Regions from separate parts of the Yersinia sp. SCPM-O-B-9106 (C-191) genome, predicted to be linked through region 1. Evidence: predicted binding sites of a transcription regulator. Region 1 holds the regulator's gene; each other region holds the start of a gene.

Region 1 (3,196 bases):
CGGCCTAACTTATCGGAAACAGGCCCCCAGATAAGTTGAGCGATAGCGAAACCAGCGAGAAAGATACTGAGGCTGGCACTGATGGAGCCGGCAGAGGTGCGCAGCTCTTGTTGCATAGCGCCAAAGGCAGGCAAATACATGTCGGTGGCCAGGTACCCCAACATGCTCAAACCGGCCAGGTAGAACATGAAACTAGAAGTCGTTTTCATTTTTTGTGTCTCATTATAATTTTGCAGGCAAAACTCTTATCATGGAAATTCCATTGCGGGGGGCATTCTAGCGGCGAGCTATTCTGTTGTGAAACGGTAATATTTGCGCCATGCTATCAAAAAAATTGATAGTAAATATTCAGTCTAAGGGAAGTGCAGAATCATGTGGTCAGAATATTCATTGGATGTGGTCGATGCAGTTGCCCGCACCGGGAGTTTCAGCGCTGCTGCTCAAGAATTGCACCGCGTCCCGTCAGCGGTAAGTTATACCGTGCGCCAGTTGGAGGAATGGCTGGCCGTGCCGTTATTTGTACGGCGTCACCGGGATGTAGAATTGACGGAAGCGGGCAGGGTTTTTATCAAAGAAGCCCGAGATGTTATCAAAAAAATGAATGGCACGCGGCGACAGTGCCAGCAAGTGGCGAATGGGTGGCGTGGGCAACTCAATATCGTGATCGATAAAATCGTCAAACCTCAGCGGAGTCGCCGCTTAGTATTGGATTTTTATCGCCATTTTCCTGATATCGAACTGCGGGTACGCTATGAGGTATTTAATGGTGTCTGGGATGCACTGGCGGATGGCCAAGCTGAAATGGCCATTGGGGCGACTCGCGCCATTCCGGTTGGCGGGCGGTTTATCTTCCGCGACATGGGCTTTTTGACTTGGCATTGTGTGGTGAGCGTCAATCACCCCTTAGCCCACTTAACCGGTTCCCTTATTGATGACCAATTGCGGCCTTATCCCTCACTCTGTTTGGAGGATACCGCGCGAAATCTGCCGAAACGAGACACCTGGACCTTGGATAACCAACAGCGTTTAGTGGCACCCGATTGGGCGACGGGAATAGATTGCCTGTGTGCAGGATTATGTGTCGGAATGGTGCCCGCGCATATGGTGTCGCCCTTGATTGAACAAGGGAAACTGGTGGTATTAACCTTGGCCGAGCCACTTCCTGATAGCCCGTGTTGTTTGACGTGGGAGCAGAATAATCATTCGCCAGCTTTAGCATGGATGCTGGCGTATTTAGGTGACAGTGTCACACTTAATAATGAATGGCTAAAAGATGATAATGCCGTGATTGAGGACTGAACGCACAGCGTTAGCTGCCGGTAACATGAGGGCTACCGGCAGGTGAAGATTAACGGCGGTAATCGCGGTAGGGGCCATCAGCAACAGAGCGGCGCTCGACCAGCTTAGGGTGTACTTCAATCGTTTGTGGGTCTTCGCGTTTACTGACAATTCTGTCGAGCAACATGGCAAAAGCGGTTTCACCTAATCTCTCTTTTGGCTGATGAATAGTGGTTAGCGCCGGTGAGAAATACCGCGCATTGCGCACATTATCATAGCCGATCACCGAAATATCTTGTGGCACCCGCAGGCCCAATTCATCCGCCGCGCATATTGCCCCCATCGCCATAATATCGCCGCCACAGAATACGGCGGTCGGGCGGTGTTTTTGCGTCAGAATTTGGTGCATAGCTTTATAACCGGATTCTGGCTCAAAATCCCCCTGAACCACCCATTCGTCACGTAGCGGGATATTGGCCTCTTCCAGTGCTTTCAGGAAGCCCTGATGGCGACCACCACCGGTATTCCGTGATAACTGACCGGGAATAGCACCGATATCACGATGACCGCGCTCAATAAGATAACGGCCAGCTAAATAGCCACCTTCGAATGCATTATCAATAATCGAGTCAGTAAAATCGCCACGGGCGGTACCCCAGTCCATCACCACCATTGGAATATTGCGATAATCTTCTAACATCCCCAGCAATTGTTCAGGGTATTCAGAACACATCACCAATAATCCATCGACACGCTTTTGCGCCAGCATGGATAGATAGGCTTTTTGTTTATCAAGATTATTATGAGAGTTACATAAAATCAGGGTGTAACCTTTGCTATAACAACTATTTTCAACCGCTTCGATCACCTCAGCAAAATAGGGTGCTTCACTGGATGTTGCCAACAAACCAATTGATTTAGTGTGATTAACTTTCAAGCTGCGGGCCACAGCACTGGGCGAATAATGCAGCTCTTTAATGGCCGCCCACACAGCGGCTTTGGTATTTTCGGCGACGAAACGAGTTTTATTGATAACGTGCGAAACGGTGGTGGTGGACACACCCGCGTGTTTGGCCACATCTTTAATCGTTGCCATAAAAAGAATGACTCCTAAGCTCACCTGTTACAGCAGGTAAGTATTATGTTAATCGTTTGCCCGTATGACTCGAACACCGCTCAGACAGAAACACGATAGTAGGCTGGTAAGTTGAATCAGCAGGCTGTCTGAGAGGTTTTATTGGACGTTATGAGTCGGCATACAGTTATGAACTGCGAATTTTGGCTGATCTGGAGGAAAAGTGAAAGCGTTAATCAATGTTATAAAGTGCGTAATGAGCACAAGATTTTTTTTCTTAACTGTGGGAAAATGATTTAACGCACTAATTGTGTGCCTTTACCTTACTATACTTGAAGTATGACGAGTATAAAGATTAACCGGCTGAGGAGTTTTTATGGATACCAATCTGAAAATGTCGCTGATTACGACTGTTGGTGCGCTGGCAATGATTATTGTTTTTAGCTTCGTGGCGGTAATGAATTAATTAAACCGCTTGCCGGTATGAAGCCATTAGTAGGGCGGTTAACCCGCCCTTAATTATTTCTACTGATAATAACCACGTGTGTATCTTTCTGTTTGCGCGGTATCAGGCTAAATTTTTCTCAACGAAAGACCAATTCACTAAAGCCCAGAAGTTCTCCAGATATTTTGGTCGCGCATTACGATAATCAATATAGTAAGCGTGCTCCCATACATCCACCGTCAGCAGTGGTTTATCCGCAGTCGTCAGCGGTGTTGCCGCATTTGAGGTACTGACAATCGCCAGTGTGCCATCCGCTTTTTTGACCAGCCACGTCCAGCCTGCGCCAAAGTTTTTCACTGCCGCATCAGTAAATTGTGCTTTAAATTCAGCGAAAGAAC
Region 2 (3,196 bases), 370 kb from region 1:
TTGCCGTGATTGGTTCCAATTAAGCTTGAAAGAAGGGTTAACGGTATTCCGTGATCAAGAATTCAGTTCCGATTTGGGCTCACGCTCGGTTAATCGTATTGAAAACGTCCGTGTGATGCGTTCGGCGCAATTTGCTGAAGATGCCAGTCCAATGGCTCATGCGATTCGTCCAGATAAAGTCATCGAGATGAACAATTTCTACACCTTGACGGTGTACGAGAAAGGGTCAGAAGTCATCCGGATGATGCATACTTTACTGGGGGAACAACAGTTCCAAGCGGGTATGCAACTCTATTTCGAACGCCATGATGGCAGTGCGGCGACCTGTGATGATTTCGTACAGGCAATGGAAGATGCATCTAATGTCGACTTGTCTTTATTCCGCCGCTGGTATAGTCAATCGGGTACACCGATACTGACGGTAGGTGATGATTATGATGCTGAAAATCAGCAATATCATCTGCATGTTAGTCAGAAAACATTGCCAACCGCCGATCAGCCGGAAAAACTGCCATTACATATCCCATTGGATATTGAGCTTTATGACAGTAAAGGCAATGTGATTGCGTTGCAGAGAAATGGTTTGCCGGTTCATCATGTTCTGAATGTCACAGAAGCCGAGCAAACCTTTACTTTTGATAATGTTGAACACCCCCCCATTCCGTCTCTATTGCGTGAATTTTCCGCGCCAGTCAAACTGGATTACACCTACAGTGACCAGCAACTGACTTTCTTGATGCAGCATGCGCGTAATGAATTCTCGCGCTGGGATGCGGCACAAAGTTTGCTGGCAACTTATATCAAGCTCAATGTTGCTAAATACCAGCAAAAACAGCCGTTGAGTTTACCTAATCATGTGGCTGATGCTTTCCGCGCAATATTGCTTGATGAAAATCTTGATCCTGCTTTAGCAGCACAGATCCTGACATTGCCATCAGAAAATGAAATTGCAGAGTTGTTCACCACTATCGATCCGCAAGCTATCAGTGCGGTGCATGAAGCCATTACCCGTTGTCTGGCAAATGAACTGTCTGATGAATTATTGGCTGTCTATGTGGCGAATATCACCCCTGAATATCGTATTGAACACACTGATATCGCCAAGCGGGCATTGCGCAATATTTGTCTGAGTTACCTGGCCTTTGCGGATGAAGAATTTGCCAACAAGCTTGTTTCTTCCCAATATCATCAGGCAGATAATATGACTGATTCGCTGGCGGCGCTGGCAGCCGCTGTTGCTGCACAGTTACCTTGTCGCGATGAGTTACTGGCGGCCTTTGATGTACGCTGGAATCATGATGGTTTGGTGATGGATAAATGGTTTGCTCTGCAAGCAACCAGCCCAGCGGTTGATGTTCTGGCGCAAGTGCGCGGTTTACTTACACACCCCGCCTTTAGTTTGAGTAATCCAAACCGTACTCGCTCGCTCATTGGTAGTTTTGCTTCCGGCAACCCAGCAGCATTCCATGCCACTGACGGCAGCGGTTATCAATTCTTGGTAGAAATACTCAGTGATTTGAATACCCGAAATCCACAGGTTGCTGCTCGTTTGATTGAGCCATTGATTCGTTTGAAGCGCTATGATTCAGGGCGTCAAACTCTGATGCGTCAGGCCCTGGAACAATTGAAAACATTGGATAATTTATCTGGTGACTTATACGAGAAGATAACCAAAGCATTAGCGGCATAAGTCGGTTATTTGCAAAAGTAAATAATTTGTGAAAGTTATTGTTTAAATAGATAGAGGGCATAACGGCCCTCTATTTTTTATCCTTACAATTGTTAACACCAGAGTAACATCAGAGAGCAAGGTCTTTGCATGGCTTTACTTCGCAAACGTTTACTTTCCTGAAAGATGAATTTACCATTCCAGCATCAAAGGCTAGTCACCGCCCGCTCAGGAGATTACATGTATTATCCACTTGTCAAAAAAGCACTTTTTCAGCTTGATCCAGAACGTGCACACGAACTCACTTTTCGCCAGTTAAAACGCGTTACCGGCACACCACTTCAATTCTTGATTCGGCAATCAGTGCCAACCAAACCAGTAAGCTGCATGGGGCTGTCATTCAAAAATCCATTAGGCTTAGCTGCGGGTTTGGATAAAGATGGCGAGTGTATTGATGCTCTGGGCGCGATGGGGTTTGGTTTTATTGAAGTCGGGACAGTAACACCACGACCACAGTCTGGAAATGATAAACCAAGATTGTTTAGAGTCGTCGAGGCCGAAGGTTTGATCAACCGCATGGGATTTAATAATCACGGGGTTGATAACTTAATTGAAAACGTTAAGAAATCACATTTCGGCGGTATTTTAGGTATTAATATCGGCAAGAATAAAGATACGCCGGTAGAGCAAGGTAAAGAAGATTACTTGATTTGCATGGATAAAATTTATCCTTATGCCGGTTATATTGCGATTAATATTTCATCGCCTAATACCCCAGGATTACGATCTTTGCAGTATGGTGAAGCACTGGATGATTTGTTGGCAGCAATTAAAAATAAACAAACTGAATTACATCAGCGGCATCATAAGTATGTTCCTGTCGCAGTTAAGATCGCGCCGGATCTTACTGAAGAGGAATTGATCCAAATAGCGGATAGTTTGGTTCGCCATAATATAGATGGTGTTATTGCTACTAATACCACATTAGATCGTTCTCTTATTCAGGGTTTAAATTATTGCGAACAAGCTGGTGGATTAAGTGGCCGTCCATTGCAATTACGCAGCACTGAAGTGATTCGCCGTTTGTCGCAAGAGCTACAAGGTCGGTTACCTATTATCGGCGTCGGTGGAATTGACTCGGTCATTGCTGCGCGGGAAAAAATGGCTGCGGGTGCTTCATTGATTCAAATTTATTCCGGATTTATCTTCCGTGGGCCAAGTTTGATTAAGAATATCATTACTCATATCTAATTATTTATCTTCTTTACTTGTCTGGGGGTTTATTTATTCCCCCAGCTCGTCTATATTTTATCCCTATAGATTAAATATACATCAAAAGCCTTATATGATTTAGTGCAATTAGATGGGTGAGAGCTCAGTTATTGAGTCAATAATGTTGGCGAGCCTGGCGGGAAGGATAAAATATGCGGATTAAACCAGACGATAAATGGCGTTGGTATTTTGATATCGAACATGACAGGCTCATGTTGGATTTAGCCAATGGTATGATATTTCGGTCGCGGTTCC
Region 3 (3,196 bases), 1.1 Mb from region 1:
CACGACGGCTATTGGGATTTATTTCTTACGCGCGCTGGGCGTGATGTGAGTTTTTAAGTGAATTCGAGGAGAGAAATGATGGATGCATTATGTCCGATTTGTCAGAAAGCAATGACGCAAGTGAGTGGTCACTTTCACTGCTCTAACTGCCACGGCAACTATCAGCAACAGGCCGATTGCCCTGATTGCGCCAAACCGCTCCAAGTGTTGAAAGCTTGTGGGGCCGTTGATTATTTTTGCCAGAATGGTCATGGGTTGATTTCGAAAAGCCGCGTTCGTTTTAGTTATCTGCCGACAGTCTGATTGCTCACCTGAATCACTTATTTGGGTAAATGATTCGGAATTAATGAGCCTCATCCCTGAGGCTCACCCTGCGGGCGAGCATAAATACTGTTCAAATCGGTTCCCGACCAATTTGTCTCTCTCTTGCCGCCTACCGGCAACATCAAATTATTTCAAAGGTGGCGACTTGGCTAATGGGTCGGCTTACGCTGACGGGGCTTTTTTGTCACATTGATTTGAGTGATTTCACTTTCCACCCAGCCATCTTGCAGTCGGGTCGTTAGCTTGTCGCCGGTATGCACTTGTTTGGTCGTCTTAAGCAAGGTGCCTGCGGGGGTCTGTGTGACACTGTAGCCGCGGGCCAATGTAGCTAATGGACTGACTGCCTCCAATTGCGAGCAGGCGATACCAAAGCGCTGACGATAACCATTCAGTTGGCGCTCTAATGCTTGGCGCAAGCGGTATTCCTGCTGCTGTACCCGTTGGTTATAACGGTGAATTTGCCCTTGCGGTTGAACTTGAATCAAGCGCTGCTGGAGCCGTTCAGTGCGCCGGCCTAATGAGCGAATTTGGTTTTGCGCGCTGTCTTCCAGACGGCGCTGTAACTTCAACAGCAGTGTTTGCTGACGCGCTAGGCGCAAATGTGGGTGTTGCTGTTGGAGCCGATGCTCAAGGCGGCTAAATTGCTGGCTACGCTGCGCCAGATAATAATCCATCGCCATTTCCATGCGCTGCTGCTGCCCCTGAATTTGCCGAACTAGCTCAATTTGGTTACGGCTGACCAGTTCAGCGGCGGCTGACGGGGTTGGGGCGCGTAAATCTGCGACAAAGTCCGCAATGGTGACATCAGTTTCATGGCCGACCGCACTGACAATGGGAATTCGGCTGTTAAAAATGGCGCGGGCGACTCGCTCGTCATTAAAACTCCACAAATCTTCCAGTGAACCGCCACCCCGCCCGACGATCAGCACATCACATTCTCCGCGCAGATTAGCCAAGTGAATGGCTCGGACTATCTGTAGGGGGGCATCGGCACCTTGCACTGCTGTTGGATAAATAATCACTGGCAGTGATGGATCACGGCGTTGTAAAACGTGCAAAACATCGTGCAGAGCCGCGCCGCTAGATGAGGTTATCACCCCGACTTGTCTGGCTGGACTGGGCAGTGGTTGCTTGTGACTTTGATCAAAAAGCCCTTCTGTGGCCAGTTGTTGTTTAAGCTGCTCAAACTGTTGTTGCAGTAGCCCGTCGCCAGCAGGTTGCATACTTTCAGCAATTAACTGGTAGTCACCGCGCGGCTCATACAGGGTAATTGATGCCCTGACCAAAACTTGCTGGCCATTTTGCGGGCGGAAAGTGGTTCGGCGATTGCTGTTGCGAAACATCGCGCAGCGCACCTGCGCCCGGTCGTCTTTTAAGGTGAAATACCAGTGACCAGACGAAGGCTGAGAAAAATTGGAAATCTCGGCCGTGAGCCAAATTTGGCCCATTTCCATTTCCAGCAGTTGTCGCACCGTCTGATTAAGGCGGCTGACGGTAAAAATTGATGACGCAGAAGTTTGTGACATGTGACCTGGATCAAATTTTAAAACAAGCACTTAATTGATCGATATTACCTGCCTCAAACCGCATAGCAAGAAAAATAATGAGAAAGTGCTGGAGGCAACCGATTACGCTCTGTATAATGCCACGGCAATATTTTATCTTTTTCACATTCACCTTGGTGAGATATTGCCCATGCTACGTATCGCGAAAGAAGCTCTAACATTTGACGACGTTCTCCTGGTTCCAGCCCACTCCACAGTCTTGCCTAATACAGCAGAACTTGGTACCCAACTGACTGCAACTATCCGCCTGAATATCCCTATGCTGTCCGCAGCAATGGATACCGTAACCGAAGCTCGTCTGGCCATTGCGCTGGCACAAGAGGGCGGTTTAGGTTTCATCCACAAAAATATGTCCATTGAGCGCCAGGCTGAAGAAGTCAGCCGCGTGAAAAAACACGAAAGTGGCGTGGTGACTGAGCCACAGACTGTAACGCCAACCACAACTCTCCGTCAGGTTAAAGAACTGACCGTCCGTAACGGTTTCGCCGGTTATCCGGTAGTGACCGAAGATTACGAGCTGGTTGGGATCATTACTGGCCGTGATGTGCGCTTTGTGACTGATCTGGACCAACCCGTGACGGCGGTGATGACACCGAAAGAGCGCTTGGTAACGGTCAAAGAAGGCGAAGCCCGCGAAGTTGTACTGCAAAAAATGCATGAAAAACGTGTCGAGAAAGTGCTGGTCGTTGACGATAGCTTCCATCTGCGCGGCATGATTACCGTGAAAGATTTCCAAAAAGCAGAACGCAAGCCAAACGCCTGTAAAGACGAGCATGGCCGTCTGCGTGTTGGTGCCGCTGTCGGTGCCGGTGCGGGCAATGAAGAGCGTATCGACGCGCTGGTCGCTGCGGGTGTTGATGTTTTACTTATCGACTCATCTCATGGTCATTCCGAGGGCGTGTTACAGCGCATTCGCGAAACCCGAGCCAAATATCCTAACCTGCAAATTGTTGGTGGTAATGTCGCGACAGGGGCAGGTGCGAAAGCATTGGCTGATGCTGGTGTGAGTGCGGTTAAAGTGGGTATCGGCCCTGGCTCAATCTGCACCACCCGTATTGTGACTGGCGTTGGTGTGCCACAGATTACTGCAATTGCTGATGCCGTCGAAGCGCTGGAAGGCACTGGTATCCCGGTTATTGCGGATGGTGGTATTCGTTTCTCTGGTGATATTGCTAAAGCCATTGCTGCGGGTGCTTCATGTGTCATGGTCGGCTCGATGCTGGCAGGGACAGAAGAATCACCCGGCGAAATCGAACTCTATCAAGGCCGTTCATTCAAATCTTACCGCGGTATGGGGTCATTGGGCG

What was found. Region 1 encodes PurR, which represses purine synthesis genes. Its sites were predicted from a motif close to CANGCAAACGTTTGCNTG; they were not measured.
Positions count from the first base shown of each region.
Region 2: the regulator PurR is predicted to act here: its motif matches at 1,830-1,847, upstream of pyrD (quinone-dependent dihydroorotate dehydrogenase).
Region 3: the regulator PurR is predicted to act here: its motif matches at 1,942-1,959, upstream of guaB (IMP dehydrogenase).

Region 1 is NZ_CP110791.1:2,317,722-2,320,917, reverse strand. Features, by position in the region: gene punC (purine nucleoside transporter PunC) at 1-209, opposite strand, end outside; gene punR (DNA-binding transcriptional activator PunR) at 373-1,299, shown strand; gene purR (HTH-type transcriptional repressor PurR) at 1,349-2,374, opposite strand; gene OP863_RS10640 (YnhF family membrane protein) at 2,730-2,819, shown strand; gene sodB (superoxide dismutase [Fe]) at 2,922-3,196, opposite strand, start outside.
Region 2 is NZ_CP110791.1:2,687,000-2,690,195, reverse strand. Features, by position in the region: gene pepN (aminopeptidase N) at 1-1,690, shown strand, start outside; gene pyrD (quinone-dependent dihydroorotate dehydrogenase) at 1,910-2,920, shown strand; gene OP863_RS12450 (cell division protein ZapC) at 3,094-3,196, shown strand, end outside.
Region 3 is NZ_CP110791.1:1,177,529-1,180,724, forward strand. Features, by position in the region: gene OP863_RS05360 (AEC family transporter) at 1-49, shown strand, start outside; gene OP863_RS05365 (zinc ribbon domain-containing protein) at 79-303, shown strand; gene xseA (exodeoxyribonuclease VII large subunit) at 474-1,850, opposite strand; gene guaB (IMP dehydrogenase) at 2,020-3,196, shown strand, end outside.